DNA from 3 places in the Romboutsia sp. LXY-2 genome. Region 1 is predicted to be linked to each of the others. Evidence: riboswitches for the same ligand, from Rfam matches in the RefSeq annotation. Region 1 holds a riboswitch; each other region holds the start of a gene.
The links. A riboswitch is a leader RNA that binds a small molecule or an ion and turns the genes downstream of it on or off. The one in region 1 is predicted to bind cyclic di-GMP.

Region 1 (3,221 bases):
GTTAGGTTAGATTATAAGTTGTACCAAGAAATTTAAAGAATTTTAGCACGTATAAGCTAGGCTTTGTGTAATATACTAAAATTAAGAGCAGATTTATTATATATAGGAGAGAAATATAATGATTAGAAACAGTGCGTTATTTAGTAAGAAAGAATTAAGAAACTTTTGTATATATAGATTGGCATTTGGAGTTAGCTATAGTATATTAATTCCAATTATTCCTTTATATTTAAAAGATTTAGGACTAACTACTGTTATAATAGGAACAGTTTTGTCCTTTTATGGAATTAGTAAAACTCTAGCTCAGATACCATTTGGAGTTATTAGTGATAAAATAGGCGATAAATTAAATTTGAATTTGGCACTTATACTTATGAGCATTGTTATATTTTTATATACTTTGACCAAGAATCCTAATTATGCAAGCATACTGTATATAATTCAAGGTGGAGTACTCGGAATGGCTGCTCCAGCCACTTATTCAATACTTTCAAGATCTGTAGATGAAAAAAGAAGAGGCGAAAGTACGGGACTTGCATCGGCAGTATTTACTTTAGGTGGTGGGATAGGTTCTTTTATAGGTGGGTACTTGGTGGCAATTTTAGGAAATTACAGACTAGCATTTTATATATCATCTCTTGGAACATTATTAACTCTTATATATGTTATGTTAAAGTTAAAAAGTGCTCATAGTAATAAACTTGGAAAAGCTAAAGAAAAAAATTCTTTAAAAGATGTTTTTATAGAAATTAAAAAATATAAGCTGGCTTATAAAATAATAGTATTAGGTAGTATTGCTTTTTTAGGTGATTACATTTATGGATGTGTAGTAGCATTAATTCATTTTTATTCCACTGATGTTTTAAATTCAACTATTGCTTATTCTTCAGCTATTATATCGATTTATTTGGTTGTATTTGGAGTAGGAGCACCTATTGCAGGTTGGATAAGTGATAAAATAGGAAATAGAAAGCAGTTATTTTTATCTTTTGTTGTCATGAATCTTATTTTATTAGCACTAAGCTTTATAAGAGATGTTCCTTTATTTACAGCTGTTATTATAATATACTTCTTAGGTGCAACTTTCCTTAATGCATCACTACAAAGTGTTTTATCAGAGTTTGGAAGTAATAAAAAAGTTAAGGGAATTATATTTGGGTTTGTTGGAGCTAGTGAATCTTTGGGATTTGCTGTTGGGCCATTTGTTTCAGCTTATATTTATAATATAAATAAATCGTGGTTATTTTTAGGGCTTTTGGGAGTATCACTAATTGTATCAGCTATTTACTTGTCATTATATAAAAGAGCTAGAATATAGTTATATACTAATTTTTAATAGATTTGTAAATGGAAATGTATAGACAAATAATAATAATGTATAAAAAAATATAAAAATGTATAAACATTTGGAGGGAAAGTACGTATAATTATCCTAAGAATAAAATTCAATAGGCAAAATTAGAGAAATCTAATGACGCAAAGCTATAGGGGCTAAGGTTATAAACTATGCCAGCCAGTTGCCAAAGGGTAAATATACTTTTTGTTATCCATCTAACATATTTTATTACTAATATGTCTACTTGATGTTTAGAAAAGCTACTTCTTTGGAGTAGCTTTTTATTTTAAACAAAAGTGGTTTACCTAAATGGTATAAAAACATTTAGGAGGAAAAATATGCACATCAAAAAAACTAAGAAAGACAAAAAAGGCTGTTGCAATAGCAATAGTAGGTAGTATGCTAATAAGTGCAGGAGCGCCATTTATTGGGGTAGTAAGCGCAAATGCAATGGAGGTAAATGCCAAAAATGCACAAAGTCAAAAGCGTAATGTAATGTATTACGGTGATTGGTCTATTTGGGGAGGTCAAGGAAACTTCTATCCAAAAGATATACCAGCAGATCAATTAACGCATTTAAATTTTGCATTTATGGACTTTGATTCTAATGGAAATTTAGTATTTACTGACAAGGATGCAGCAGTAGGAGCGCCAGTTGGACAAGATGGAGTACAATGGGGAGCGCCAAATGCAGGTATTTTAATAGCACTTCAACAATTAAGATCAGAAAATCCAAACTTAAAATTAGGAATATCCCTAGGTGGATGGTCAAAATCTGCTGATTTCCCAACTATTGCAAAGGACCCTGTTAAGAGAGCAAACTTCATTCAAAATGTTGTACAGTTTGTAGAATACACTAATATGGATTTTGTAGATATAGACTGGGAATTTGCTGGTGAAGTAAGGCAACCAGATAAGGTAGATAATAAAAATGATGAAGGTAACCCTTATGCAAGTAAAGAGGATAAAGAAAATTATATTAAATTACTAGAAGAATTCAGAGTAGCTTTAGATAAAAAAGGTGCAGAATTAGGGAAGAAATATGAGTTAACTGTTGCACTTCCAGCACCTAAGAAGAAAGTAGATACAGGAATAGATGTAGATAGATTATTTAATATTGTAGATTTTGCAAACATAATGACTTATGACATGAGAGGTGCTTGGGATGAGTACAGTGGACATCAGACAGGATTATACCCAAATCCAAATGAACCATTAAAAGGAAATAATCTATCAATTGATGAAAGTGTTGATTATTTAATAGAAAATGGTGCAGAATCTGAAAAAATAGTAATGGGAGCAGCTTATTACACTAGAGGTTGGGACAAAGTTTCTAAAGGAACTGATTCTACTTTACCAGGATTATTTGGAGAAGCTTCTGTAACAACAAAAGATGCAGATCAAACACCATCAAGAGGTGCAATAAATGAAGCACCGTTAACATCAGGAGATGGAGGACGTATGTCAGGGGTATGGTCATATAGAAGTATAGATAAGTTAAAAGCAAGTTATCCAGGACTAAAAGAATACTGGGATGACACAGCAAAAGCACCATATCTTTACGATGAAAGTACTGGGAAGTTCTTTACATATGATAATGTAAGGTCTATAGAAGAAAAGGCTAATTATGTGCATGAAAATAATTTAGGTGGGATGATTGGATGGATGCAATCACAAGATGCACCAACTACATCAACTAAAAGAGATGAACTAACAAAAGCGACTAAGGAAGGACTATTTGGAGCTTCTGATTTACCAATTCATAACATTGTTTATTCAGAATTAGAAGTAGATGCAACTATAAATACATATGAAGTAGAGTGGGGAGTAGAAAGAAAAGGCTATGAAATAACTATAAAAAACAATGAAAACCCTCAAGAAACTA
Region 2 (3,221 bases), on a different contig from region 1:
TACTTTATCTATAGAATCAACAGCAGATTCATCCCAAACTTTGACCTTTGTAAAATCAATATCTATTGAATATAGTTTTTCATTATAATCAAAGCTATTTATAAATTTAGTAGTTGAAGCGAAAAATAATTGACCTTGGACTTCATATTTAACATATCCATGTACTTCATGTCTATCAACACTTATCTCAGATATTTTAGATGCAAAAGCTATTGCACTTGTTATTATTCCAACAATAACTCCATAAGCTAAGTTGTGAGTTAATATAACTACTAAAACTGTAGCTAGCATTACTACTGTATCTGATTTTGGAACTTTTGAAATTCTTTTTATTGAAGCCCAGTTAAATGTAGTTATAGATACAACTACCATAACTGCAGCTAAAGATACTACTGGAATTTGAACTACAAACTTATTTAATAATATTATAGAAAATAACATAGCCGTTCCTGCTGTAAGAGTAGATAATCTACCTCTACCACCATAGCTATTATTTATAATAGTTTGTCCTATCATTCCACATCCTGCTATACCGCCAAAGAAACCTGCTACTACATTTGCAAGACCTTGACCTATACACTCTTTATTTTTGTCACTTGGAGTATTTGTTAAGTCATCAACTAATTGAGATGTAAGTAGTGACTCAACGATTCCAACTAATGAAACTGATAATGCATATGGCAATATTATCATTAATGTTTCCATATTAAATGGAACATTTGGTATTAAAAATTTTGGTAATTCACTAGTTATTTCGCCCATGTCTCCTAAAGTCTTAACATCTATATTAAATATGCTTACTATTATTGTAATAGTTATTATTGCTATTATTGGAGATGGTATTGCTTTTGTTAACTTAGGTAATAAGTAAATAATTACTATTCCTATTGCTCCTAATAATAATAATATCGGTGCCCCTTTAAAATGATCAATCTGAGATTGGAACATTAATATACCAAGAGCATTTACGAAACCGATCATAACTGGCTTTGGTATAAATTTCATTAGGTTGCCTATTTTTAAATATCCAAGTATTACTTGTATAATTCCCGTAAGTATTGTTGCTGCAAGCAAATACTCTATTCCATAATCTCTTACTAAACTAGCAAGCACTAATGCTGTAGCTCCTGCAGCTGCAGAAATAAGACCTGGTCTACCACCAAATATTGATGTAATTAAAGATATACAAAATGATGCATATACTCCAACCATAGGGTCAACTCCTGCTACTATGGAAAATCCTATTGCCTCTGGTATAAGCGCCATACACACTACAATACCTGCTAATAAATCTCCTTTAGCATTTCCTAACCATTCTTCTTTCCTTTGCCTCATAAAATTCCTTCTTTCTTTATTAAATTTTTAGTTAACCATTATTAATACCGTTATTATAAAGGCTTTTACTTTTATTTGCTTTTTTACAACGCTTCTACTTTAACTTATCTAATATATTATTAATCTTTTTGGATATGAAAGTCTAAATTTAAATTTATATGATTACAGAAAAAAAGACTATATTATATATAGCAAATTGCTCTATATAATATAGTCGCTTGCACTACTATCTCCATATGCTTCTAGTGCCCAAATACGAAGCATACTTCATCGATACTGACTCTTATTACATTTAGGTTCATGTATTACATTGGGTATATCTGTTAATTTAGGTTTATGTATTACATTAGGTTTATGGAAGATACTTAGATTTTAGCAATATAACTGCAACAGAAGTGCAACAAATAACTTAAATTATAAAAAATTTAAGTTTTTTTATTTTCGTATTAATTTATGTACTTCTTTTTATATCAAATCATTGGAATAAGTAATATCTAAACCAATTTAAAATCTATATATTTGTTTATTTAAATATTCTACAGTAAATTCTGACCAGCTATATTGTGTCATATACTCTCCACAGTAGGAATTTATCGCTTGAATATCTCCATTTATAAACTTATAATAATCACAGTCTATAATTTCTATATTTAGAGCTAATTCGCCTCTACTTTTTATTATAATATCATCTATGCCAGCAGATTTAAATGAACTTATAAGGTCTGACACTAGATTTCTTAAATTACTTTGTATAGATGTAGTCTCTGGACTGTCTTCCCATAATACTGCCATAATCTCTCTAAGAGTTACATTTGCTCCACGCTTATTAACTAAATAAGCAAAAAGTTCTTTGGTTCTATTTCTTGAAAACTTTAAAGGCTTATTGTCTACAAATACTTCAAAGTTTCCAAAGGTTTGAACTCTTACTCTTTTTTTATTTTGGCTTGGAGATTTTATATCTTTAATATGATCTATTTCTAATTTTAATTCTTCCCTGGATGCTGGCTTCATAATATAACCTGAGGCATGTACCTTAAAAGCATCAAGAGCATATTCACTATAACCAGTTAAAAATATTATAGGTATATCCTTATCTATTTCCTTAATATTTTTTGCCAAAACTAATCCACTCATTTTTTTCATATTTATATCTAAAATAGCAATATCAATTTTACCTTCATCATTAGATAAATATTCTAAAGCTTTACCTGGAAATCTAAATTTTATTATTTCTACATTTTCATATAAATCCTTTATCATAAATTCAGTACGTTGAAGAGCTATTTGTTCATCATCTACTAATAATATTCTCATATATCTCCCACCTTTTTTGGTATTATTACTTTAGCAACTGTACCTTCTCCTATTTTACTTTCTATTATTAATTCACCACTACACATAGATTTTAATCTTTCCTTAGTGTTTTTTATTCCTATATGACTTCTGTCATCTTCTTTTTCTTTTGCAGTATCAAATCCAATTCCATTGTCAGTAATTTTTACATACCAATTATATTCATCTTCATAGGTTTTAATTAATACTTCTCCACCTTCTTCAGAATCCATTAATCCATGCTTTATTGCATTTTCTACTAAAGGCTGTACTGTTAAAGCTGGTAAGAAAAACTCTGTTGTATTTATATCATAAACCACTTTTATATCTGGAAATCTTATTTCTTCTATGGCAAGATAACACTTTAAATGTTCTAACTCTTGAACAAAGGTTATGGTGTTCTTTCTAGTTATAGAATCAAGATTTCCTCTTAAATATTTAGCAAACTTTTCAGTAATAGAAGATGCTACCTTTGGACTTGTTTCACAAAGATAACAAATAGTGTTTAAGGTGTTATATAAAAAGTGAGGCTGAATCTGACTAAACATAATACT
Region 3 (3,221 bases), on a different contig from region 1:
CATTTACTAAAAATATAATAATTGGTATTTTAGTTGGAGGTCTTGGAGCGATAAACCTTATGGGTATGAAGCAATCTAAGAACCTAAATAATATAATGACTATAGGAAAATTAGTTCCAATAGTGTTATTTATAGCTGTAGGTATATTCTTCATGAAAGGTTCTAATTTTACACCTTTTGTAATAATACCAGAAGGTCAAAGTACTTCATCTGCATTTGTAGCAGTATCAATATCTTTATTCTATGCTTTTACAGGATTTGAGTCTCTAGCTGTTGCAGCGAAAGATATGGAAAATCCTAAGAAAAATGTACCTAAAGCATTAGTAACAGTAATGTTTGTTGTATCAGTAATATATGTACTTATATTAGCTATAAGTATAGGTGTGTTAGGAGATGGACTAGTAGGATCATCTACTCCTGTTGCAGATGCTGCTACTAAAATGGTAGGACCTATAGGTGGTTATGTAATAACTATAGGAACTATAGTATCTGTTGGAGGTATAAATATTGCATCATCTATATTTACACCAAGATCAGCTAAAGCTTTAGTAGATCAAGGATTAATGCCTAAATCTTTTAGCAAAACTAATAAAAACGAATCTCCATATATAGCAGTTATTGTGTCTGTTATAGGAACTTTATTAATAGCATGGTCAGGATCATTTACAACATTATCTCAAATAAGTGTTGTATCTAGATTTATTCAATATATACCTACTTGCTTAGCCGTACTAATATTAAGAAAGAAATATGCAGGTAAAGAAGTAAACTTTAAAATACCTGGAGGAGCTATTATACCAATATTTGCAGTAGCGGTAAGTATAGTATTGCTTATAAAAGCAGGTATAGATGCACCTATGAAGATAGTTTGGGGATTAGGTGGTATGATATTTGTAGTTCCTATATACTTATATATGACTAGGATATACTCTAAGAAAAATAATGATGCTAAGGCTTAGTAATATTTATAATTATAAAATAATAAATACGGGAAAATTTATAGATAATATATAAAATAAATTTAAAAAAATTTATAGAAAAAGAAAAAATAATTGAAATTATTGCAAAATTATGGTAATTTAAGCTTAGAAAATATAATAGGCAAACCTAGGGAAATTTAGGGACGCAAAGCTATAGGGGCTAAGGTTTATAACTATGCTAGCCAGTTGCCAAAGAGTACATTATACTTTTTGTTTTTAAGCTTAGTTAATTTAAAATACTGATGCATATTTATGGTGCAAAGTATTAGATTTATTAGGTATAAAAGCTACTCTTTTGAGTAGCTTTTTTTAATGTACTTCTGATGGGGAATTTAATTCAGGAGGAAGATAAAATGCATAAGAAAAAAATAGCAGCTATAACTATGGTTGCGATAATCTCAAACTTTTCAGCAAGCACAATCGGTGTTTTAGCACAAGAACTAGAAAGCAGTGAAATAGTTCAGAGTGTATCAGAGGAAAAAACTCAAGAAACACAGTCAACAAAAGCAACTATAAGTAAATTTGATTTATTTTATAGTAAATATTTAGAAGAATACAATAAGGTATTCAAGGTTGACAATTCTAAAATAACTTCAATAACTAACAATGGTGGAAACTATGGATCATCAGTAATATATAGAGCTATTGACGGAAATTTAAGTACACATTGGGAAACAGGGAAACCAAATAATACAGATTTTAAAAATGAAGTAGTAATTACATTAGATGAAATAACTAATATAAGTAGAATAGTATATGCAGCAAGACAAGATGGAGCTAAAGGTAAAGGATTTGCACAACAAGTAGAAGTATATACATCACTAACTGATGAAGGAGATGATTTTACCTTAGCAACTAGTGGAGAATATAGCGGTTCAACTGGAGACCTAGTTGAAATAAAGTTTAATCCAACTGACTTTAAAAGAGTAAAGTTTAAATTTAAAGAAGCTAATCAGAACTGGGCATCTGCATCAGAGTTTATGTTTTATAGTGAAGATTCTATGATAGATAAAATGTACAACATATTTACAAATGAACAAAAAAATCAAATAAATGAAGAATTTAATACCTTAGAAAAATTAGATAAATTTGAAGCTGAGGCTATGACTCATCCTCTTTATGAAGATATAAAAGAAGATATAGATAATGCAAGAATATTATTAGAAAGTAAAAATTTAGAGTATGTAGATGCTAAGGTATCAAAGTTTTTATCAAGTAATGATGATAGGTTAGCAAAGTACGATGAAGATTTTAAAATAAAAAGAGAAAATATAACTAGCATAACTACAAATGGTGGTCAATATGCTAGTAACTCAGTAGATAGAGCTATAGATGGAGATGTTAATACAAATTGGCATTCTGGTAAAACAAACAATTCAAGCTTTACCAATGATGTAATCATAACTTTAGACGACCTTACTACAATAGATAGAATAACTTATCTAAATAAAGTATCTAGAGGGTTTGCTAAGTCTTTTGATATTTATGGATCAAAAACAACTAGCGGAGATACATTTGAAAAGATAAGTTCGGGAAGCCATAGTATAACATCAGATACTTTAGAGATAAAGTTTAAACCAACAGAATTAAGAAGAGTTAAATTTGTATATAAAGAAGGTCATGAAAACTGGGCACTAGCTAATGAGTTTGGATTATACAAAGAAGATATAGTAAAAGACAAGATGGACAGACTATTTACAGATTCTAGTATGAATGAAGTAAATCCAGAGTTTTCTACAGTCCAAGCGATTGACAACTTATTTGAAGCAGTTAAAGGACATGCTTTAGAGAATGAGTATATAGAAAAAATAAATATAGCAAAAGAATTAGTGGAATTTGGTAAGATAGAAGCAGGAAGTGCTAATATAAAAAAATTCGATGTATTTTATAGTGAATATATAAATACTTATGATGAAGAGTATAGAGTCCAAAGTAACAATATATCAAAAATAGAAAATAACGGTGGAAGATATGGAAATTCTTTAATTGAGTATGCAATAGATGAAGATGTTAACACACATTGGGAAACAGGAAGACCTAATAGTGAATCATTTAAAAATGAGGTCACTTTAACATTAGATCAAGCTGAAGTTATAAATCGTTTAACTTATAAATCTAGAAATGGTGGTAAAGGGTTTGCAGAAAACTTTAGTATATATATATCGCCGGTGAGCACAGGAGATAATTTCCAAAAAGTTAGTGAAGGTAGATATACGACTACAAATGATGTGCTAGAAATAA

Region 2: another riboswitch for cyclic di-GMP. It lies ahead of ACI48P_RS03945 (SulP family inorganic anion transporter); the one in region 1 lies ahead of ACI48P_RS10235 (glycosyl hydrolase family 18 protein).
Region 3: another riboswitch for cyclic di-GMP. It lies ahead of ACI48P_RS15105 (NPCBM/NEW2 domain-containing protein); the one in region 1 lies ahead of ACI48P_RS10235 (glycosyl hydrolase family 18 protein).

What each region holds. Positions count from the first base shown of each region.
Region 1 is NZ_JBKFGI010000004.1:408,615-411,835, reverse strand. Features, by position in the region: gene ACI48P_RS10240 (MFS transporter) at 119-1,318, shown strand; cyclic di-GMP riboswitch class I at 1,442-1,525, shown strand; gene ACI48P_RS10235 (glycosyl hydrolase family 18 protein) at 1,736-3,221, shown strand, end outside.
Region 2 is NZ_JBKFGI010000001.1:812,104-815,324, forward strand. Features, by position in the region: gene ACI48P_RS03945 (SulP family inorganic anion transporter) at 1-1,335, opposite strand, end outside; cyclic di-GMP riboswitch class II at 1,539-1,622, opposite strand; gene ACI48P_RS03950 (response regulator) at 1,840-2,649, opposite strand; gene ACI48P_RS03955 (sensor histidine kinase) at 2,646-3,221, opposite strand, start outside.
Region 3 is NZ_JBKFGI010000008.1:298,992-302,212, forward strand. Features, by position in the region: gene ACI48P_RS15100 (APC family permease) at 1-959, shown strand, start outside; cyclic di-GMP riboswitch class I at 1,091-1,174, shown strand; gene ACI48P_RS15105 (NPCBM/NEW2 domain-containing protein) at 1,334-3,221, shown strand, end outside.